Regions from separate parts of the Paenibacillus sp. FSL R5-0527 genome, predicted to be linked through region 2. Evidence: riboswitches for the same ligand, from Rfam matches in the RefSeq annotation. Region 2 holds a riboswitch; the other holds the start of a gene.
What was found. A riboswitch is a leader RNA that binds a small molecule or an ion and turns the genes downstream of it on or off. The one in region 2 is predicted to bind S-adenosylmethionine.
Positions count from the first base shown of each region.

Region 1: another riboswitch for S-adenosylmethionine. It lies ahead of NYE69_RS29555 (methionine ABC transporter ATP-binding protein); the one in region 2 lies ahead of metA (homoserine O-acetyltransferase MetA).

Region 1 is NZ_JBBOYI010000001.1:6,565,182-6,577,071, forward strand. Features, by position in the region: gene NYE69_RS29540 (SDR family oxidoreductase) at 1-770, opposite strand, end outside; gene NYE69_RS29545 (MetQ/NlpA family ABC transporter substrate-binding protein) at 1,160-2,056, opposite strand; gene NYE69_RS29550 (methionine ABC transporter permease) at 2,118-2,786, opposite strand; gene NYE69_RS29555 (methionine ABC transporter ATP-binding protein) at 2,786-3,802, opposite strand; SAM riboswitch class I at 4,152-4,309, opposite strand; gene NYE69_RS29560 (Cthe_2314 family HEPN domain-containing protein) at 4,409-5,125, opposite strand; gene NYE69_RS29565 (UbiD family decarboxylase) at 5,141-6,907, opposite strand; gene NYE69_RS29570 (COX15/CtaA family protein) at 6,923-7,873, opposite strand; gene NYE69_RS29575 (thioredoxin family protein) at 8,084-8,449, opposite strand; gene NYE69_RS33850 (DUF2515 family protein) at 9,359-11,614, shown strand.
Region 2 is NZ_JBBOYI010000001.1:2,742,175-2,754,064, reverse strand. Features, by position in the region: gene thrS (threonine--tRNA ligase) at 1-878, opposite strand, end outside; gene NYE69_RS12080 (putative sporulation protein YtxC) at 1,389-2,297, opposite strand; gene mqnC (cyclic dehypoxanthinyl futalosine synthase) at 2,414-3,550, opposite strand; gene NYE69_RS12070 (trans-sulfuration enzyme family protein) at 4,071-5,261, opposite strand; gene NYE69_RS12065 (aminotransferase class I/II-fold pyridoxal phosphate-dependent enzyme) at 5,254-6,450, opposite strand; gene metA (homoserine O-acetyltransferase MetA) at 6,467-7,402, opposite strand; SAM riboswitch class I at 7,516-7,643, opposite strand; gene corA (magnesium/cobalt transporter CorA) at 8,126-9,061, shown strand; gene NYE69_RS12050 (HRDC domain-containing protein) at 9,547-10,551, opposite strand; gene NYE69_RS12045 (DUF3055 domain-containing protein) at 10,813-11,121, shown strand; gene NYE69_RS12040 (DUF6809 family protein) at 11,288-11,581, opposite strand.

The DNA.
Region 1 (11,890 bases), 3.8 Mb from region 2:
GTAGGTTTGATCCACGGGCGGATCGGGTCCAGCCCGCCGGAGATGTCCATAATGTTCCCGGTGATGAAATCGGAATCCGGATGGCACAAAAAAGCGATGACACGGGCGATATCTTCGCCGCTGCCGGGCCGGCCGAGCGGCGTTTCGCCGTCCTGCTTCTCCCTCGCCTCGCGGATCGAAATCTCCTTGTTCCGCCCGCGAATGTCGCCGGGGCATACCATATTGACGGTAATCCCGTACGGCGCTTCTTCGACGGCGAGCGTCTTCGTAAAGGAGACGAGTCCCGTTTTGGCGGCGGCATACACCGCGCGGTGCGGCCAGGCCCGGGATTCCGCCGCGTGCCCGAAGCCGAAGTGAATGATCCGTCCCCAGCTTTTTTCTCGCATGCCCTTTAGCACCTGATGATCCAGCAGCATCGTTCCGACAAGATTGCCGTTGACCATCTCCAGAATTTCCCCCTGGCTGTATTCGGCGAACAGCTTGCGTTCCCGGATGAAAGGACCGGCGTTGTTGACGAGGATGTCGATCGTCCCCAAGCTTTCGTTCACCTGCCGGGCCAGATCTTCGATTTGCTCTCCGTGCGATATGTCCGCCTGCACCGCGATGCAGCGCACGCCCATCCGCTCGATTTCGGAACGAAGGGAGAGCGCTTCCGATTCGCTATGTACGTAATTCAGCGCGATATTGCAGCCTTGCGCGGCCAGCGTCAGCGCCGTCTTTTTTCCGAGACCTTTGGCGCTCCCGGTGATTAGGGCAACCTTACCCAGCAACGTTCCTACTCCTCCTCCCAAACTGCACGTTTACTTCCAGTATAAAAGATTTGGCGTGTTCCCACAAACGGCCAAAGACATTACATCGTTTTGAGCTTGTGGCGTATTTGAACGGTTAGTTGTAAAAGTTACAACTAGATTTAACTAAAGTTACTGAATCATATGCTTTAATTGCATATCATGCAACTACACCCAAACAATTCCGTCATCCCTTCGGATTACACAGATTTAAGTGCAGGATTTGCATTTAACACTCGTATAACCAGATATCCTAGTAAATAAGTGTGCATTCTACAATTATTCAACAATGTACCAGACAGGTACGTGCAGGAGTCACCAATAACAGAAAAATCCCGCTGCTCTCGCAGCGGGATAACTATAACAATGGCTTAAAATACCGGCACAAGCGCGCCTTTGTACGTATCGTTGATGAACGTTCTGACCTCGTCGGAAGTCAGCGCTTTGGCCAGCTTTTGGATCGCCTCGGAATCTTTGTTGTCCGGGCGGGCTACCAAAAGGTTGGTGTACGGCGAGTCTTTGTCCTCAATGAACAAAGCGTCCTTCGTCGGGTTCAGATCGGCTTTCAGCGCATAGTTTGTGTTGATCAGCGCCAGATCGACTTCAGGCAGCAGGCGAGGCAACATAGCGGCCTCGTTCTCTGTGATCTCCAGGTTTTTCGGATTTTCCGCAATGTCCTTTTTCGTGGCGGTAATGCCCGCGCCCTCTTTCAGCTTGATCAAGCCTTGTTTCTGCAGCAGCAGCAGCGCGCGTCCGCCGTTCGTCGGGTCGTTCGGGATGGCCACTTTCGCGCCGTCCGGAATTTCGTTCACGGATTTGTATTTGTTCGAGTAAGCGCCAAACGGCTCAACGTGAACGCCTACCACCGGAACGAGGTTAAAGCCGTTTTGCTTGTTTTGCTCGTCAAGATAAGGCTGATGCTGGAAATAATTCGCATCGAGTTCTTTTTCGAATAGCTGTACGTTAGGCTGCACATAGTCAGTGAACTCTTTAACTTCAAGCTCAACGCCTTCCTCTTTCAATTTCGGAGCGATAAATTTTAAAATGTCGGCGTGAGGCGACGTTGCGCCTACCACCAGCTTCACCGGTTCAGCCGCAGTATTCGTGTCTCCGCCTTCCGAACTGCCTTCAGCAGCCCCGGCATTCGCCCCGCCGGAGTTACCGCCAGCGGCGCTGCCCGCACCGCTATTGGCCGCGCTGTTGCTGCCGCAAGCGGCAAGCACCAATACAAGCGCCAATGTAAGCAAAGATAAAGTCCATTTTTTCATTGCAGTTCTTCCCCCTTAAAATGTGTTTTGAATAAGGATTCATATCTATTTGAGTCATTCCTTATTTCCGCGTAAAAAAGATAACCAGCCGGTCGCCCAGCATTTGCAACACTTGCACCAGAATAACCATGAATACGACAGAGACAAGCATGACTCCCGTCTCGTAACGTTGGTAGCCGTAACGGATGGCCAGGTCGCCAAGTCCGCCACCCCCGACCATGCCCGACATTGCCGTGTAGGACACGAGCGTTACGACGGTGATTGTCATCCCCGCGATCAGGCCGGGCAGCGATTCCGGCAGCAGCACCTTGCGGATGATTTGAACGGGCGAGGCGCCCATCGCCTGGGACGCTTCAATCACCCCGCGATCAACTTCGCGCAGCGCCGTTTCCACCAAACGGGCAAAAAATGGAGCGGCTGCAATGACCAACGGCGGAATCGTTCCTTCCACGCCGGTCGAAACGCCCATGATCGCCCGGGTCACCGGAATCAAAGCGACGATCAAAATGATAAACGGCACCGAGCGCAGGATATTAACGATAAACGAGACAATCCGGTAAATCCAAGCGAGCACTGCGGACGACGAACGGGAACAGGTAAACAGCAGCACCCCAAGCGGAAGCCCGATCAAAAACGTGAACAGGGAGGCATATCCCAGCATCTTCAGCGTATCGATCGTGGCCGTGCCCATTTCGGGCCAATCCAACCCGGCGAAATCCACGTTCCACATTATCCGATCACCTCCACATCAAGATCCCGCGCTTTTAAGAGCGCCAGCGTCCGGTCGACATCGGCGTCCGCGCCTTCAAACGAAACGGTAAGCTGCCCGTACGGCACTTCCTTGATCGTCGAGATCGTCCCCTGCAGGATGGCGAAATTCACGCCGGTCTCCCGGACGACCTGGGACAATACCGACTCATACGTCTTCGCCCCGAGGAACGTAATTTTCACCAGCCGGGACCATTCCGGACGCGGCACTGAAGCACCCAGCTTGACACCTTCCTCCCCGGCGGCGTCCCGGTGAATAAACTCGCGCGTGACCGGATGCTTCGGCTTCAGGAACACCTCGGTCACCGGCCCTTCCTCGACGATGCCGCCCTCATGAATGACCGCCACCCGGTCGCAGATGCTTTGAATGACGTGCATCTCGTGCGTAATGAGCAAAATCGTTAAATGGAACTTCTTATTGATGTCCAGCAGCAGCTTTAAAATCGAATCCGTCGTTTGCGGATCGAGCGCCGAGGTCGCTTCGTCGCAAAGCAGGACATCGGGGTCGCTCGCCAGCGCCCGGGCGATGCCGACCCGCTGCTTCTGGCCCCCGGACAGCTGCGCCGGATATTTATGGCGGTGCTCTTCCAGACCGACCAATGTTAGCAAGCTGTTCACCTTTTCCGCAATGACCGCCTTCGGCGTTCCGATCAGCGTCAGTGGAAAAGCGATGTTATCATAAACGGTAGCCGACGACAGCAGGTTAAAATGCTGAAAAATCATGCCGATTTTGCGCCGCTGCTGCTGCAACTCGCGTTTGCCCAGCTTCGTCAGCTCTACGCCGCCGACCCATACCTCGCCTTGCGTCGGACGTTCCAGCAAATTGATGCAGCGGATCAGCGTGCTTTTGCCGGCGCCCGAGTGGCCGATGACGCCGAAGATTTCCCCTTTTTGCACGCTCATATTGAGGCCCGACAACGCGGTGGTCGACGTTTTTTTGCCGCTGTAAATTTTGGTGATGCCTTTGAGTTCAATCAAGCTCCTAACCCCCTTTTCCATACCGTTTCCGCTTATAGAGGTTGTTCAAAAAGTCGTCTTTCCATGACGAAGTAGTTCAGGGAGTGGATCGGGCGTCGAATCTTGAATTCAGCCGGGCCTTCCAAGCGGATGCTTCCGAAGCATGTTTCCTTCGGAAACATTTGACTCACGTAGATCTGTCTACGCTCCGCTACTCAGTCCCTGGCTTCATCCAACTCAAGCGTTTTGAAAAAACGCACTTCGGAAGCATACGCTTCGGTCCTGAAAACCCGACTTTTTGAACACGCACTTATATAAATAAAGAGCCCCTGACAGAATCAAAGGGCTCTCTTTACGTAAAGACAATGCCTTCTCATCTGCCAAAACCAATCTGCCACTGCAGCCATCGGTTTTGAAGGAATTAGCACCATGACATCCGCCAAGCTTCGCGGGTACCCGCGAAAACACCTTGGTCGAATCGGTTGCTGGGCTTCATCGGGCCTTTCCCTCCGCCTCTCTCGATAAGAAAATATTAAATTGGCTGAAACTATTTCACGCTTTCTGAAACTATTGTTGAGTATAAAGACTTTCTCGCATTTTGTCAAAGGAAAAATAGCTCATTGGAAGTCAGCTTGTTGCGACCTTTTTCCACCGCCGGTTCGTATAATCGAAAACGGTCCAAAAGGTTTCGCAAACCATGCGGTAACCCTGCTCCAAATCCCGCAGATGCCGGTCGAGATCCTCCAGTTCGATCTTCCCGTAAAGGGCCTGGTGCCGCTGCCACAGATCGTCCTTCATTTCCGAGTTCATGTAATGGATTTCCGTGTTCCTCCGGCGCCGCAGCACCCCCAGCACCTCGCCGTACTCCTCCTTGATCGCCGTCAGCTTGCCGCCCAGCTCGGGATGTACCTTTAGATGAGCAAATTGGCGCAGCACCGTGAAGTAGGAAAAATGCGTCTTGACCTTGGACGTGTTCAATTCGAACAGCTCGTTCAGCACCGTGCCCAGCTTGTCCAGAGAGGAAAACACCCGAATAAACCCGTCCTTGTAAAAAAAGACGTACCGCGCGTAATTCTCCCGTTCGTCGGAGCCCATATCGTCCACGAAACCGGTCCGCACTTTTTTGCGGAAAAAAGCCGCGGCAAACAGGCACTGTTCCAACTCGTCCAACGAGGTAATCAGGCCGTGCATCCAAACTTCCAGCTTGCGGAAATCATGGGTTGGATCCTGATGCCGCTTCATTTCCCTCTGCAGCAGCTTCACGGTTTGCGCCATCGCGCCCAACGTCTCGGCCAGCCGGCCTTCATTTCGTCTCGGCGGTTCGCCAAGTAAGCTTCGCAGCATTCGTTAGTCCCCGTTTCACGAAAAATAAGATTTCCAGCGCTCATCCACCAAAGACACGATATCTTCCCGCGGAAACAGTTCGTCGGGATACCCCGGCTTCATCCGGGCATCGACGACCAGCGGCAGCGTATAGGCCAGATGATGCTGGCGCACCTCGGCCGCGGCAAATATATCGTCCGCCGGATTAAAGCGCGTAAACACCGTCCATAAAAAGGCGGTCTGGTTCCGGGTCGCCGTGTCGGCATCATCGACCAGGACGACCAGCGGCCAGCTCGTGCCGCGTTCGCGCAGCCGGCCAAGCAGCCGTTCCGCAAGCTTAGGCTCCTTCTCGTAAGACGCCCCGGACACGACCAGGCATCCGTCATGAAAAACGCGGATCCGCTCGATCTCGGCAATCTCGCCCTCGTCGTAAGCCTGCGGCAGCTCGCGCACCGGGTCTCCGACCCCGATCAGAATCGCCTTGCTGCCGTGGTTCAGCTTGCGCCCGGTATAATCCAGCGTATCATGCGAGGTATTGTTTAGGATAAACAAGTCCGTACGCGGATCGAAGCGCTCCAGCACCGTCTTCAGCAGCAGGCGGAAATCGGCCAGATCCACCGGCTTGTCCGTCAGCATCAAAATCTTCGTCAGCGACAGCTGCCCTTCCCCCAAAATCCGCAGCGCCGAGACAAGCGCTTCGCGGGAATAGCTCTCCCGGACGACCGCCGAGCTGAGCGCGTGAAATCCGCTTTCCGCATAGGTCCAGAGCGAGCGGACGCCCGGCATGACGATCGGGAAAGCCGGGGACAGCAGCTTTTGCAGAAAGTCGCCCAAATAATAATCTTCCTGTCGCGGCTTGCCGACGATCGTCGCCGGATAAATCGCGTCCTTGCGGTGCCACATATGGTTTACGTGCAGCACCGGAAATTCATGCTGCAGGGAATAATACCCGAAATGATCGCCGAACGGGCCTTCCAGCCGGCGCTCATGCGGCGGCACCAGCCCGGTGATGGCGAATTCGGATTCCGCCGGAATCCGGTGGCCGCCGAGCGGATTGTCGACCATCGGCAGCTTTTCGCCGAGAATAAACGAGGCGACCAGCAGCTCCGACAAATGCTCGGGCACCGGGGAAATCGCCGAAGCGATCATCGCCGGCGGGCCGCCCAGAAACACCGAAACCGGAAGCGGCTCGCCCCGTTTCTCGGCCTCATGGTAATGGAATCCGCCGCCTTTTTGAATTTGCCAGTGCACCCCTGTCGTCTGATCGTCGTACAGCTGAATCCGGTACATGCCGAGGTTGTTCTCCTTAGGCTGCAGCGGGTTCTCCGTATATACGAGCGGTAAAGTGATGAAAGGGCCGCCATCCTCCTGCCAACTGGTCACCTTCGGCAAATCCTTGAGCGGAGCTTCGGTCCGGCACACCTCCAAAATCGGGGCATCGCTTTTGGTGACGGTTTTCATCCCTACTTTTAGCACTTCCCGGATTAATCCCCGCTCATTCCACAGCGCCTTCGGCGAAGGCGGCAAAAGCTTATGTATCGCGTCGACCAGCCGGTTCGCCAGCATTTCCGGACGGGTGCCAAACGCCATTTCCACGCGGCGCACCGTGCCGAACAAATTGGTCGCCACCGGGAACGGGGTTCCTTTTACGTTGGTGAACAGCAGCGCCGGACCGCCTTCCTCAATGACCCGGCGGTGGATTTCCGCCAGCTCCAGATAAGGATCGACCGGAACATCGATAACCGCCAGCTGGTTTTCTTTTTTCAGCGCATCGATCCATTGACGCAAGTTCTTATAACTCATGGTTGATCAATCCTCCTATACCGCTTTGCGCGCATCGGCCAGGGCCGAGTTCCTCCCGCTTAGCTGCCAAGTGCGGACGCTAAGGTAACAAAGCACACCGAACAACGCAGCCAGCACGATGATGTGCGCCAGCGAAGTAAACAAGTAGACATGATAGTTGTTCAGCGTAAACACGATGCTCGCCCCGGTGAGCACTTGAACGATGACCAGCAGCGTCGCGGCCAGCCCCAGCTTGCGTATCTCGGGAAGATCGGGATGCTTCCAGAAGGCCAAATGTCCAAGCGCGGCGATGACGAGCAGCAGCAGGCCGGCGGCCACCCGGTGGGTAAAAGCGATCCCCTCTCCCCCCGCGAGCCCCGGGATCAGCTGTCCGTTGCATAACGGCCAGCCGCTGCAGCCTCCCGCCGAATCGGTATGGCTGACGTAGGCGCCGAGATAAACGACGATATAGGTGTAACCGGTTGCGATCCATGTCAGGTTGCGGAAAGCTTTGGACACCCTGGCCTTTGGCGCGAATCCCGCCTGCCTGCGTTCCTCCTGGCGGATGCCCAGCACCAGCATGATTGAGCTGGCGAAAGCGATCAGCGAAAAACCGAAATGCAGCGCCATTACGTAGGAGGAGGTCGGATAGATGACGGCCATCGCTCCCATGAACGCCTGCACCATCACGAAAATCAAAGCCAGGAGAGAAAAGAGCTGGAGATCCCTGCGGTTTTTCCGGTACAGCCAAAAAGCGACGAACACCGCCAGCGACAACAGCCCGGCGGCTCCGCTCACGGCCCGGTGCGAATACTCGATCAGCGAAGCGATCGTATGGGCAGGCACGAATTTGCCGTGACAAAGCGGCCACTCATTGCCGCAGCCCAGCCCGGACTCCGTTTTGGTGACGACGCTGCCCCCCAAGGTAGCCAGAAACATCACAAAGCAAGAAATATAACTGAGCCACTTCAATTGTTTCGTATTCAAACGGTTCACACCTTCTGATCCTAATTGATACTCATTCGGTTGACATATCCTTTTCATTATAACCGATAAAGCAACCTCTTTCATAGGCGGCCTGTGTAAAAAGTTACAAAAAAGAAACCACCGCCCCGGCTGGCCGGGGCGGCGGCTTGATGAGCACGTATGCGACAGGCGTGCTGCTTTAAAGGCGGTTTTGAAGGCGATTTTACTTCCTCACAGATCCCTTCTCTCCGGCGTATCATGCAGCGTATGGTAAACGTCCAGCGCCCGCCCGAGGAACTGCTCGATCTCCTCGCGCGATTTGCGCAGCTTATTGACAAAACGCACCAGCTCGCGTCCGTCGGTATAGGCCACAAAGCTCGGAATACCGAGGATGTTTTGCTCCTGGCTCACCTCGCCGACCTGATCCACATCCACTTCGATGAAGGTCAGCCGGTCCGCGTATTTTTCCTCGACCTCCGGCATAAAAGGATCTATGAATTTGCAATCTCCGCACCAGTCCGCTTTAAAAACCGCGACCACCAGGCTGCTGGATTGAATGCTGACCTGAAATTCTCCGGGAGACGTAACTTTTTTCATTTAGCTTCCCTTCCTTTCTGTTCCTCTCTCCCCTTAAGTCAACCAAATCCGGGAGTGGAAGTCAATTTTTTGGGCATACTTGCAAGTAAATAACGATTGTCTGGCTGGGCGCTCCGGTAATGAAGCCGGAAGCGGCGAAACACGATATTACTAAGGCGAAATACGATATGGCTATGGAGAAACACGATATGACTATATAGTTGAACTAAGCGACCAACCTCCATGGGACTATGCTGCTGCGCCGGAACAGATTAACGCCATGACGCGCTCGGCTTAGGCTTAGGATTAGGATTAGGATTAGGATTATTTTCGCTCATTCCATTGGATTTATCCAGTCAAATTGCTTAAATCAAGCCGAAAATAAACGGGTGACGGGATTCCACGCTGGGCACCAGGTCGGGTAACACGTCAGGCAAAATGTCGGATAACACATTAGGTAAAATGTCGGATAACACATTAGGTAACACTTTAGGCAACACAGCGGGTGTCAGGTCGGATACCCGCTCGTGTGTATCACGTCGGGCAGTACGTCAGGCAACACGTCGGGTACCCGGTTGTGTATCACGTCAGGCAGCACGTTCTGATTGGAAATATCCAATAGAATGGAAATGGGGCAGCAAATGCGGCAGCTTGATTGGATATTTCCAATAGAATAGGCGCGGTAGGGTGCAAAACGGAGATTTGAGCGAATTCTATTGGATTTTTGCGGGTGAGAGCTCAATATTGCGGTCGATGTCGGTCAATCTATTGGATTTTTCCAATGAGGGGTGGAGGAACGGAGCGGGTTATGGGGATGATCAGTAACTCCGACTATCCTTAGCCGCTGCTGCGGCCCGCAGTCCAGCGTTTTCGTCAGAAGTCCGGATACCGGATGAATAAATTTGAAATAAGGGGAGGGAGTCCTCCGCCATGAGTTCACAGCCTCGCCGCCACAACGCGTTGCCCGAAAGCGCCAAAAAGCTGATCAACCGGCTGCCCGCGATCGTCAAAAGCCTCGTCAAAAATAAAACCGCCCAATTCGCCGATTCCTCACGGATGCGCGAAGAAGCGCTGGCTTTGGACTGGAACGAGTCGGCCGCCCGCACCGTCATCGCCGACATCGAGGACATGCTGCGGCGCGGCGTAACCTCCCGGCCGGCGGAGAAGCCGTTTTGGAGCCCCGAGGATCTGGCTTTGGCCGAGGAGATCGCCGCCGAGACGAGCCGGGCCGGTGTCAGCAATATCACCCGCACCGCGGCATACCTGGCCTGCTATGAGGCGTATCCCGAATTGCATTGGGCGTTCCTCGCCCATATGGTATCCCGCAATGCGGGATGGAATATGACCGATTTAAGCGGCAGCCGCATGGCCGACATCATCGATGCCGAGGAGATACGGTTGAACTACCGGTTTTTGGAGAGAAACAATGCGCTTATTTTCCAGGACGCTTACCCCCAACTGCTGCTTTATATGAAGAGCCGGGAACGCGGGGCCAGCCACTTCCATCTGCTTCCGTATTTTCATGTATCGCGGTTTATGCGGCCGTTTTGGGAGCGTTTTTGGATTGACCGGGGCAGCGCTTTGCTCACCGTCGGACTGATCATCAACGAGCAAAATTACATCGAAAAGCGGGTTGTGCGCCATCCGTATTTTCAAAAGTACGTGACGGGCAAAACCAAGTTTCATCTGTTTAGCCTGGCCGGGTTGAATCAAGTCGTGTTTCCGCTGCTGGAACGGGAAGAAGGAGGGAATGGTGGCTGGAATGGTGGCGCGGCTGAGACCGCCGGAACGGCTTCCGGTGCTCAGGAGGGCGGGCCTGTGGCTGCGCCCGCCGCTGCCGGAGCGAAGGCCGGACTAGCTCGGGGTGAAACCGCCGAAGAAGGCCCGGGGCCGGACGCTGAAGCGGCTGAGGGAGCGGCTGAAGGAGCGGCTGCCGCATGCGGAGCGAAGGAGGCCGGAACAGTTGCGTGCGAGACCGCCGAAGAAAGCCTGGAGCCGGATGCTGGAGCGACTGAGGGAGCGGCTGCCGTTCGCGGAGCGAAGGAGGCCGGAACAGTTCAGGGCGAGATCGCCGAAGAAAGCCTGGAGCCGGATGCTGGAGCGACTGAGGGAGCGGCTGCCGTACGCGGAGCGAAGGAGGCCGGAACAGTTCAGGGCGAGATCGCCGGAGAAAACCTGGGGCAGGTCGCTGGTGCGGCTGAGGGAGCGGCTGCCGTACGCGGAGCGAAGGAGGCCGGAACAGTTCAGGGCGAGATCGCCGGAGAAAACCTGGGGCAGGTCGCTGGTGCGGCTGAGGGAGCGGCTGCCGCACGCGGAGCGAAGGAGGCCGGAACAGTTCAGGGCGAGATCGCCGGAGAAAACCTGGGGCAGGTCGCTGGTGCGGCTGAGGGAGCGGCTGCCGTACGCGGAGCGAAGGCCGAAGCCAGCCGAGGCGAAGGCGACGGAGAAGCCGGAAACACCGCTCTGAGGGGTTCTGGTGCTGGTGGGGCCACGTCGGGTGGGGCCGGCGCGAATACTTCCGCCGCGGGATACGGGACGGACGCCGGTGGCGAGGGCGGAGCGGCAGCGTACTGTTCCAACGCCGGCGAGGGCGCTCCGCAAGCGCGCTGTTCCGGCGGGGACAGTGCGGAAGGCGCGGCTTTGCCTGGACGCGCCGGCGCGGGGAGCGGCGCTGCGGAAGCGCAAGGCGCCGCGCCGCAGCCGGGGCCGGTTGCCGGGTGGGAGGTGCGCCGCCTTGCGGGGCGCGTCGTCTCCGACTTCGGCAGCCTGCCCGCCCGCATCGCGTTAGGCAAAAGCCTATACGCGATGCTGATGGGCTACCGCGCCGTACGCTGCGGCGCGGAGCGGTTCGCCGCAAGCGTGCCGCACAGCGGCTCGCGGGCGGATTATTGGCCGGGCTTGTTCACGGCCAATAAGGAAGAAGCTCTGACCGCCGCAAGGCAGGGGTCAGAGCTTCTTCAAAGCGAGACGCTGCCGGCGGGCGAGCGTCTCTACAGCCCCAAGCTGCTGAGCGCTTGGGGCGATACGCCCTATGAGCCAATATCCCGGGAGGATTGGCTCAAGGACCACAGCGCGCTGAACGGCATCAGCGCGCCGAAGCGGCCGTTCCTGTGCGACATCAGCCGCGAGCACCGCAGCGGCATCCTCGAAACGGCGCTGCTCCACGATGCGCTGGGCGACTCCTAAAAGCCGGCGCGGCTCGTTAAGATGGACAAAACTCCCAACTGCGCGCAACACTTCTATCGTAAACAAAACTATCGTGAACAAAACTATCGGGCATGGCTCCTAAACGCGACATAGGTGATTTACACCTGCCCAGTTGCCCGAAATCACCATAGTCGCAGGCCGTACACCAACACGTTCGAGTACACCATAGTCGCAGGTTGCACACCAAGACGCTCGAGATCACAAAAGTCGCAGGTTCCACACTAACACGCTTAAGTCCAAATAATTCGCTATTAA
Region 2 (11,890 bases):
CCGAGACGTTCTTCAAGATCGACAATATACCGCTCCAGCGTCCGGCGCAAAGTGGCCCCTTTCGGCAGCCAAATCGGCAACCCCTGGCCAACCAGATTGTTGAACGTAAAGATATTCAGCTCTTTGCCCAGCTTGCGGTGATCTCTTTTTTTGGCTTCTTCCAGGAAATGCAGATGCTCTTCGAGCTCCGCTTTTTTCATAAACGCGGTGCCGTAAATGCGCTGCAGCATTTTGTTGTCGCTGTTGCCGCGCCAGTAGGCTCCCGCGACGCTTAACAGCTTGAACACTTTGATTTTGCCCGTCGAAGGTACGTGCGGCCCCCGGCACAAGTCGAAAAACTCGCCTTGATCGTAAATCGAGATGACGCTGTCTTCCGGCAAATCGCGAATAAGCTCCAGCTTGTACGGATCGCCCAATTCGGTGTAAATCGCCAATGCTTCTTCGCGGCTGACTTCGCGCCGGGAAATCGGGAGATTTTCGCCGATGATGCGCTCCATCTCTTTTTCGATTTTCTGCAGATCCTCCGGATTCAGCGGATGCTCCAGATCCATGTCGTAATAAAAACCGTCCTCGATGACCGGACCCACCCCAAGTTTGACCTCCTTGCTGCCAAACAGCCGTTTCACCGCTTGCGCCATCAAATGCGCGGTGCTGTGGCGCATAATCTCCAGGCCTTCTTTGGAGTCCCCCGTAATGATTTCCACCTTGGCCCCGTCAATCAGCTTGGCGCTCAAATCGACCGCCACGCCGTTTAATTTCCCGGCCAGCGCGTTTTTGCGCAGCCCGCTGCTGATCGAAGCGGCCACATCCTCCAAACTGCTTCCTTCCGCGTACTCCCGGACCGACCCGTCCGGTAAAGAAATGGATACTGCTCCCATCGTCGTTTCCTCCCTGTTTTCGTAAATAGTTTTAAGGTCTTCCGGAAACGGACAAATCAAAAAACGCCCGTCCCGGCAAAGGGACGAGCGTTATACCCGTGGTTCCACCCTCATTCGGCTTATCCGCAGCATCCGCCAGCGGCGATAAACCCTTAATTCGGCATTGTGTAACGGCAATGAACCGGCATTCCTTAGTACCGTTAATCATCATAAACGAAAAACGGCGGACATGAATCCGCGCACTTGGGGTTCGGGAACGCAGCTACAAAGGGGTAAACCAAAACCGAAACCCGGAGGGAATTCCAGCCCATGTTCCCTCTCTCTGCACCGTCAGGCATTTTGGTTCATGTCTTTGTCATCGCTTTTAGCTTGAACATCATTATAATGCTATCCCCGCCGGCTCGTCAAGATTTTGCCGGATAACCCTTAAGTGCGAGTTCAAAAAGCCGGATTTTCAGCACCAAAGCGTATGCTTCCGATGTGCTTTTTTCCAAACGCTTTACCTCTTTATTATGTGCCCTGATCCAGGCGGCGGACTTCACGGTGAAACAGCTTGCACTGCGGACAGAGAAGGCAAATTTCCACGCGCTCGCCAAAAATTTTCGCCAAGGTTTCAATGACCTGTGCCCCCGGGTCCTGTGTATGGATCAAAATGCGGTCCGGGGAAAGCGAAATCAGCGTGCTGACGATAACGTCCTCCATTTCCATTTCCTGATCGGCGATTCGGGCCACCACTCCGCCCGAGGACGGAAGTTGGATCGGTGAAAATTGCTCGTTTAAAATCGCGAATTCATGTCCTTGCTTATGCATCAAATGGACAAGCGGCGTCAGCGGTTCCTGAAAATAAACAAAATACTGCAGCAAACTAATAAACTCCTCATACTGCTTATCCAGCAAATACTCGTCCACCGCGAAATCGGCGGCTTCCCGCAGACTGGCCTCGTACTCCTTCAGCCGGAAGGCGGCAAAACCGTCAAGATGCAGATGCTTTTCGCTGTGCAGATATTCCCGCAGCGCAGCGCAAACCATTTGAACCCGCCTATCCGCCGGACAGGTCTTGACTCCGTCTCTGGGCTGCTCCAAAAGCTCGCGGCAGATGTTCTTCACGATTTCCATTTCCTCGCGCGAAGTCCACTCATATTCCCGGTTCAAAATCCGTCCGAGCAGCTCATCCTCTTTCACATGCACGACATACTTGGCTAATCCCAGCGATAAAAGGTCGATCAGTCGTTCCGGTTTGTTTTCTCCCGCCGCCCCCGGCAGGTTGACCACAGCCTCCATCGTTCCGCCCGAAACCTCGCTCAGCGTGAGCACGGCCCGCGGAGAGTGCAGACTGCTTACGGCATCATGCAAGTAACCGGCAAACCGGTTTTGCGCTTCGGCCTCAGCGGCTTTGACCCGTATCGTAAAAAAATCCATGAACCTGTCCCCCTTCCGCTTCCTTCTCCAAGTATATGGCGGGAAGGAAACGGATATACGGAATAGGTTCATGGAATGAAAGGCAGTTTTGCCAATAGCCTGCCAGCTTATGCGGATTAATTTTGCATAATAAAATCGCGTTCGACCGTGGCTTCTTCGTCAAACACCCGCAAAATTTCGTATTTCGTATTGCGCTGCGCAGGAGTTTTTCCGGCCTCGCGGATGATTTGCAACGTCGTTCCGATGTTGACTTTGTAAGTTGCGCCTGCGGACGAGACGACATTCTCTTCGATCATCGTGCTGCCGAAATCGTTGCAGCCGTATTGCAGCGACAGCTTCCCGACTTCGGGGCCCATCGTCACCCAGGAAGACTGCAGATTTTTGATGTTGTCGAGCACGATCCGGCTGATCGCCACCGTTTTCAGGTACGATTCCGGCGTCTGTCTCTCGGCTTTCAAGTTCGTGTTGTCCGGTTGGAACGTCCATGGAATGAACGCCAGGAAACCTTCCGACGGGTAGCCGTTTTGAATGCACTCGTCCTGCGCATCGCGTACGCGCAGCAGGTGCAGCGCCCGCTCCTCCATCGATTCGCCGAACCCGATCACCATCGTCGCGGTCGTGTTCATACCGATTTTATGCGCCGTCTGCATCACGTCCATCCAGTCTCTCCAGGAGCCTTTCAGCCGGCTGATTTTGCGGCGGGTGCGGTCGTCCAAAATTTCCGCGCCGCCGCCGGGCAGCGAATCGAGGCCCGCGGCATGAATTTCGCGGATCACCTGTTCGAGCGACAAGCCGTCCGACACTTCTTTCATTTTCATGATCTCCGCCGGGGAGAAGGAGTGCATCGTGATATCCGGGAACCGCTGCTTGATCGCTTTGAGCAGGTCCGTATAATAGCTGAACGGCAGATTCGGGTTCGTTCCGCCCTGCATCAGGATTTCTGTGCCGCCGACATCGATCGTTTCCTGGATTTTTTGAAAAATCACCTCATCCGGCAGGACATACCCTTCCTCCGAGCCCGGACGGCGGTAAAACGCGCAGAAACGGCAGTACACGTCGCAAATATTCGTGTAGTTGACGTTCCGCCCGATGACGAACGTGGTCACCGGTTCGGGATGTTTCCGCTCCATCAGAATGTTGGCCGTGTGCCCCATTTTTTCCACTTCATCGGATTCGAACAGACGGATCGTGTCCTCCAAATCCAGCCGTCCGCCCTGCAGCGCCTTGTTTAATATATCGTCGATCGCAGCCATATCACTGCCTCCCTGCAACTAAAAATGAGATAAATAAAATCGTGAAAAATTAAACATTATGGTTTAATCGTAACATAATCATGGGCAGAAAAACAGCACCCGTTGTTGAGCGAAGGCCGGATCGGAAGAACGATTGGAGGAACGGTTGGAAGAACGGTTGGAAGAAGGACGGCCTTATGGGACCAACTGGTCGCTCCAAAAGTGCAGTTGAAATGGCTAAAACCTGGTTGCCTGAGCCTGAGAGAGGAGTCCAGCAAAAATATAAGGGCAAAAAAAGGCGTTATTCCGGCGGCATCCGTCCATTTGAGAGAAGTAGGTACAATTTATGTCGCTATTTTTTCGAATGACAAGGAAATGACCGCGTTCTGGACCTTTCATAGGAAAATAAGTACCAAAAATGCCGCTAATGGGAATAAACATGCCTGAGTCCGGATAATAAGTACATAAAATGCCGCTAACTTCCTTATCAAAAAGCAAGCACCCGGCCAGGATGACCGGGTACTATGGGGTAAAACAAATATCAGCTTCGCTGCAGGGAGCGATCCAAGTCGGCGATCAGGTCGCCGATATCTTCAAGACCGACGGAATACCGCAGCAGGCCGTCGGTAATCCCGCGCTCGCTGCGCACTTCCTGCGGCATCGAGGCGTGGGACATCATCGCCGGATACGATAGAATGCTCTCGACGGCGCCGAGGCTGACGGCGACGATCGGCAGCTTTACTTCGCTCAGCAGCCGTTTCGCCCGCTCGCCGGAGCCGACGTCAAACGAGACGACCGCGCCGTAACCGGCCGACTGCTTCTCCTGGATCTCCCGGCCGGGGTGATCCGGCAAGCCGGGATAAAAGACGGCGTCGATGTCTCCGCGCTTGCTCAGCCAATCGGCCAGCTTCCGGGCGCTGATTTCGCTGTGGGCCATGCGGGCGCCAAGCGTTTTCATGCCCCGCATGAGCAGCCAGGAATCCGACGCGCCAAGCACGGTGCCCATGCCGTTTTGCAGGAATTTAAGCCGCTTCGCCAATTCCTCGGTGCGGGCCACCGCCAAACCGGCCAGCACGTCGCTGTGGCCGCCCAGGAACTTGGTCGCGCTGTGCAGCACGATATCGGTTCCCAGTTCAATCGGCCGCTGGTAATACGGGGTCATGAACGTGTTGTCGACGATGCTGATCAAATCATGCTCGCGGGCCCAGACGGAAATTTCGGCGATATCGGTGATTTTCAGCGTCGGATTCGACGGCGTTTCCATATATACCGCTTTGGTGTTGGGCTTGAGAGCCGCTTTCACCTCGTCCGGCCGGGTCATGTCGACGAAGGTCGTTTCGATGTTCATCCGGCTTAAAATGTTCGACAGCAGCCGGTATGTACCGCCGTACACATCCTCCGTCACAATGATATGATCGCCGGCGGACAGCAGCATAAACGTCGTGGAGATCGCCGCCATTCCGCTGGAGAAGGCGAAGCCTTGCACGCCGCCCTCCAGCAGCGCGATATAATCCTCCAGCGCCTGCCGCGTCGGGTTGCCCGAGCGGCTGTAATCATGCTGCGGAGGATTAAAAATATCATGATGATGAAACGTCGAAGCCTGATAAATCGGCACGCTGGATGCGCCCGTCGCGCTGTCGACCTCGCTGCCGAAATGGATCAGCTTCGTGTCGAATTTTTTTTCCAAATTCCCGGGTTGAGCCGCCGCTTCGTTATGCTCCTGTTTACTCATGTTTTTGTCCCCCTTCGACTTCGATCCGCGCCGCCTCCAAAGCCTGTCCCAAATCGGCGATCAAATCGTCCTCATGTTCAATGCCTACCGAAAAGCGCAGCAGACGGTCGTCGACGCCCACAGCCTCGCGGATTTCGGCGGGAATGTCGGCATGGGTCTGCACGGCGGGATAGGTCATTAGCGATTCGACACCGCCGAGGCTTTCCGCAAACGCGATCAGCCGCAGGTTGCGAAGCACCGGCTCCACGTAGCGGGCGTCCGTCACTTTAAAGGAGAATATCCCTGTATTTCCGCTGGATTGCTTGTTCTGAATTTCGTATCCCGGATGATCCTCGAGCCCCGGATAAAACACTTCGGCCACCTGCGGATGACTCTGCAGGTATTTGGCGACCGCCAGGGCGTTGCTTTGATGGCGCTCCATGCGCAGGGCCAGCGTCTTCATGCCGCGCATCAGCTGATAGGAATCGGACGGGCTCAGCACCGCGCCGATGGAATTGTGCAGGAACGCCACCTCCTCGGACAGCTCTTTGCCCTTGGTGACGATCAGTCCGGCCAGCACGTCGTTGTGCCCGCCCAAATATTTGGTCGCGCTGTGCACCACGATGTCCGCTCCAAGCTCCAGCGGCCGCTGAAAATACGGCGTAAGCAGCGTATTGTCCACGATCGTCAGCAGGCCGTGCGTACGCGCCCATTTGCCGACGGCCGCGATGTCGGTCACCATCATCAGCGGGTTGGTCGGCGTTTCGATAAACACCGCTTTGGTGTTCGGCTTGCGCACGCTTTCCAGCGCGTCCAGATCGTTCGTGTCCACATACGAAGCCGTCACGCCGTATTTGGACATGATCCGTTCCAACAGACGGTAAGTTCCGCCGTACAGGTCGAGCGATACGATCAGATGATCGCCCTGGGCAAACAGGGTGAATATCGTTTGCAGCGCCGCCATGCCGGAGCTACAGGCAAACCCCGCATCCCCGGCTTCCAAAACGGCCGCCGCGTCTTCCAGCACTTTGCGGGTCGGGCTTTTGGTCCGGGCGTAATCGAAGCCTGTGCTTTGACCGAGCCGCGGATGCCGGAACGCCGTCGCCTGATAAATCGGGTAATTCACCGCCCCGGTCACCGGTTCCTCCACGGAACCGATTTGCGCCAGGACGCTTTCGATACGCCACTCTTGCTTGTTGTTCTCTCCCATCTGTTATCCCTCCACTTCAGATCTCATACATAATTTCCGCCGCTTGATCGATATCATACGGCGTTTCTTGATACACATAGTAGTTCAGCCAATTGGAAAATAATAAGTTTGCATGGGCGCGCCAGGACGAAACCGGCGGACGGGACGGATCGTCTTTCGGGAAATAGTTGACCGGCGGATCGACTTCCATTCCTTTGGCTATGTCCCGTTCATACTCCCACTTGAGCGAATCGGGATCGTATTCCGAATGTCCGGTCACGAAAATCTGTTTGCCGTCCCGGCTGGCCACCAGGTAAATTCCGGCTTCTTCGGATTCGGCCAAAATCTGCAGTTCGGGCACCCGCTCGATGTCGGCGCGTTCCACATCCGTATGACGGGAATGCGGCACCAGGAACATTTCGTCGAAGCCGCGCAGCAGTTTGACGCGCGGATCGTTGACCGTATGGGAGAACACGCCGAAGCATTTTTTCGGCAGCGGGATTTTCCGCACGCCGTAATGATAGTAAAGACCGGCCTGGGAAGCCCAACAAATATGCATGGTGGAAGTGACGTGGGTTTTGCTCCACTCAAAAATTTCTTTGAGCTCTTCCCAGTAATTCACATCTTCAAATTCCAGCTGCTCCACCGGAGCGCCCGTAACGATCATGCCGTCGAACCGGCGGTATCTGATTTCGTCGAACGTCTTGTAAAACATCTCCAAATGCTCGGCCGAAGTATTTTTGGAGGTATGGGAGCTCGGGTGGAGCAGGACGATTTCAACCTGCAGCGGCGTGTTGCCGAGCAGACGCAAAATTTGCGTTTCGGTCGTTTCTTTGGTCGGCATCAGGTTCAGGATCGCGATCCTTAATGGGCGGATGTCTTGATGGTAGGCCCGGCTTTCGTCCATCACGAAAATATTTTCGTGGGTCAGCACTTCTTTGGCCGGCAGATGGTCCGGTACTTTAATCGGCATAGGGGGTTCACTCCTTTAGAAGTTAGTCGGAAATCATATCGATTCGAAAGTCGGCGATAACAAGAAAGACCTCTCTCCGCGGGAGAAAGGTCATTACGTTCCAGTATGCGCCTCTCTCATCTCTCAGAATCCGCCAAGCATCGCTTGAAATCGGTTCTGCAAGAATTAGCACCGCTGCGATCAAAGATCGCCGGTTGCCGGGTTTCATCGGGCTAGTCCCTCCACCTGCTCTTGATAAGATTTCGCTGTATTTAATTGGTGTTCGGAGCTTCGTTCATGAAGCGTTGCTCCTTGAAATCACTTTAATGTAAATGCTGCCTTCCGTCAAGAACTTAGGAGAAAAATCACACCGTTTTTTCATGTACGGCTTTCGTCCCGGTGCATAATATACTTTTGGGTTGAAACATTTCCGATCCCGGCGTTATACTAAACAAGTGCTTAGAGGCTGTTCGGCCTTGAAGCGGACTAAATGTTTCAATTTTGAAAAGTTGCGAGGTGAAACCGAGAATGGAAGGCGACCCGAGTTCGCAGAGGACAACCCGGAAATTACAATCGCATAGGAAATTGATCAGCTGGGTGCTCAAGGACCAAGATGGGCACTTCCGTTTCCCGGTGTTTGGCTAAACGCCTCTTTCGGTGCGGCCGAATGCAGCGGTCTCTTTCCTATGCTCCAACCAAGAGCAAACCCTGGATTCATCCCCAGGGGAAAGGGAGTGAAAGCATATGAAAATCCGTCATGTTAAAGAAGGCGTATTTACCGCTGTAGAGGACGTTGAACTGACAACAACCCCGCCGGAGGAAGGCTTCTATTGGATCGATGCCGACGTGGACGATCTGGCGCTGCTGCAGCCGCTGTTTTCGCTGCATGATTTGGCTGTGGAGGACTGCCTGACCGAGGAAGAGCAACGTCCGAAAATCGAGACCTACGACAACCATTATTTTATTGTTGTGAACAGCATCCGTTATGATGACGAAGAGATTTTTCTGCGGGCGCTGAACATCTTTTTGGGACGGCATTACATCATTACCGTGACCAAGCAGAAAATCAACGAGCTGCGGGCGGTCAAGCCGATTTTATGGGAACAGGAAGTAAGCGAACCCGACCGTTTTCTGTATCTGCTGATCGACCTCGTGGTGGACAATTATTTCATTGTCGGCGACCGGATCGAAGTCAAGATCGAAAAGCTTGAGGAAGACATCCTGATGCATACGAAACGTTCGCACCTGAACGAAATCATCGGGCTGCGAAGCGAAATTTTGTGGCTCAAAAAGGTGCTTGGCCCGCAAAAAGAAGTCATCAATATTTTAAATAAAAAAGATCTGCGGCTGATCGACGACCAACTGCAGAAATATTTCAGCGACATTTATGAAAACGCCGTGAAGATCTCGGAAAACTTCGATACGTTCCGCGAGCTGGTCGGCAACTTGCGCGAGGCCTACCAGTCCGCCATCGCCAACCGGGCCAACGAAATCATGCGCGTGTTTACGGCGATTACGACGATTTTCATTCCGCTGACGCTGATCACCGGCATCTACGGGATGAACTTCGACAACATGCCGGAGATCCATTCGCAATACGGCTATTTTATCGTTTTGGGCATTATGCTCGTGCTTGGTTTGGGCATGTTTTATATTTTCCGGAAGCGGGATTGGATTTAGGGGCAGAGCGGTGAAGAACGGGATTACGAGAAATATTTGGGCCTACGAACGCTGTTGCCGCTAGGATTCTATATAAGTTGAATTAATGATTGCACAGATGGGGCAGACGGGTGAAATGTTCTTACGATCGCTGTTGTTCCCGGATTTCTATGATTGTATAAATTCAAATATTGTAGAAATCCGCTCACAAAGGCGACCAAGCGTATGCTTCCGAAGCAGCTTTCTTCCAGAAAGCTTTGAGTTTCTTCAGAATCATTTCACCTAGGTTCAATATTCTAAAATGTGTACTCCTTAGAATATTGAACCCTCTTGCCTATTCTGTACGCTTCTTTAATTCAACTTATATAGACAATACTGAAGCGGCAAGGCAAGCGCTACCCGCTTCAAATTTTCTCTCCATCCCGTTACACCGCTCTTTTGGTATGAAGGTCAAAGCGCCCACATGGAAGTTAAACCATGTTCGGCGCTTTTTTATATGGAGACAATCACCCCGCGTGGCGGGCGCTTTCGTGGTGGCGGCGGTAACGGAGGCGGATCAGGCGCAGCCGTTCGTAGAGCAAATCGAGATTTGCTCCTTCCGGTGTTTCGGCGCCGTAAACCTTCTGGAGCACCGGCTTAAGAAAAGCGTCCCCCAGTTCCTCGTAAGCCTGCCAAACCGCGATTTGCTCCTCTTCGGGCATCTCCTGCAGCTCGGCATCCACCAGCGAATCGGTATCATACCCTTCCTTTTCCAACAATTCAAGCAGCTCCAGCGCCTCCCTCCGCTCGATGCCGGCCCGGGAACACATGTCGCTTAAGCTTGAACCTGCGGCCAGGGATTCAAGCAACGAACGGCGAACGCTGAATTTTTCCATCTCCGCGCGGAATTTGACCTCCTTTTGCTTATACAGCCAGGACCGGAACGTCTCATCATCGATCTCCCGCTCCACCCAATCCAGCGGAAAATCGCGGGTTCGTTCCGCCTTCTGCGTAATATCCAGCACCTCGGCGCCGAACTCGGCGGCTTTATTCTCGCCTACGCCCGGAAGCTGCAGCAGTTCCTCGGCCGTATGCGGCAAAAATGTGCTGATCATGCGCAGCAGCCGATTGCTCGCGATGAGATAGGGCGCTTTCCGGTCGGCGGCGGCCTTCTTTCTCCGCCATGCGCAAAGCTCGTTGTACATAGGCTCGTTTGCATTCAACTCGCTGTAACAAATCAATTTCTGAGCCGCCATTCCCCGCCCTCTCAGCTGCTCTTTCTCATCCCAGATTCCCTCCATGACGGGGCGAAATCCCTCCCCCAGCTTGACCGCCAGACGATGGCGGTAAACGTGAAGCATTTCCGACCAGGAAGCCCCCTCGTACCATAAATGCTCCTTCTCCCCGTCCGCGGTCAATTCGTTCCAGCCCATCCGCCATTGCCCTTCCTCTTCGCCGATCCAGACCTGGGCCTCGGTCATCAACGCACCGTTTCTTTTCTTCTCCAAACTGTTCAAAAACACGATCCGCATAAGCTTTCTCCTCCTTTAACTTCAGCTACGCAGAGGAATCCGCCTGTTTATGGCAGAACGCAAAAAAGCACCCCTCCTGCGGTCATCGCAAGAGAGGTGCTTCCTCCAGACGTATACTGTTATTCCTAATCATACCATGTTTGGCGAGAGTGTCAATAGATAACGCTGTCAATATAAAATTAATCCTTTTTCCAACAGTCCGGCTTTTCCTGTATAATTAACCAAAAAGAGATGTAACTACACCCATAGGAGGCATAAATGATGAGCCAACCGAACCCGCATAAAGATTTGGACTTTCTCTCCGACAGCACTGAGGATACCTCGACCCGTTTCGTCACATTTATCGGAGGCTCGCTGCGGCGGTTCGATCTCGCCGTCACAACGACGAACCGCTTTTACGGCAAAAAGCTGGTCACGGATTTGCAATCCGGCAAAACCGCCATCTTAGGTACGGATGATTTGGAAGAGGAAGGCTACCTTGAACACGTCTACGGCCTGGACGAAGAAGAAGCCGAAGAAATGCGCACGTTTCTGTATCAGGTGGTTGGCGACGCTTATTTCACGGACTGATGCCACAAAGGTTTCGTCTTTACAAAAGCCAAACGATTCTTAACTCAAACGAATGAACCAATTTCCGGTCAGAACCGCAGCTTCCTGCCGCTTTATAGTCTGGTCCGACCGGAAATGTCCGTTGGAAGTAAATTGCATAAAATTTCAAATTTATGTTACCGAAAATTCACTTTAAACCAAAAAGAAATTCTTCCTTAGCCGCGTATATTTCCATCATCATTAATGCCCCAAGCTGAAACCCGTTTACGAAAGAAGATGTAGCCTGCATCGACTCGGTCTGTCTGTGCAAATCGAGCAGCGCTTCAAGTTGGTTGAAATTATCGGTAGACAGTTTCCCTTTCCACATTCCTTTGGCTTCGGATATCTCTCTTCTTATTCTACGGAACTCGGGATCTCTCGGGACGATCTTCTCTTCCGGGCGAAATTCACCACAATACAATGCTTCCAGCATGCTTTTCATTTTCATCTTCCTTTCGTATGGATGGCAACGCCTTGAAAGAAAGACTTACACATGATAGATTAAATGTGCAGTCTGCCTTTCAGGCAGTTGCGGGGAGGAAGTGGCGATTTCTTTTGGGAGGAGGCGCCGCTTCCTTTTTACTCATGATCATCCAACTTCTCAATCTTACGCTTTACAGTCTCATTTTTCGTAAGCCGTACTTGTAAGGCGGATTTCTTTCGGATTTTCCGAAAAAGGGCGCTCAAGTTTTTTTGCGATATCTCACCTCCATATTTAACTTGAATTTTGTATCGCCTAATGGATACAATT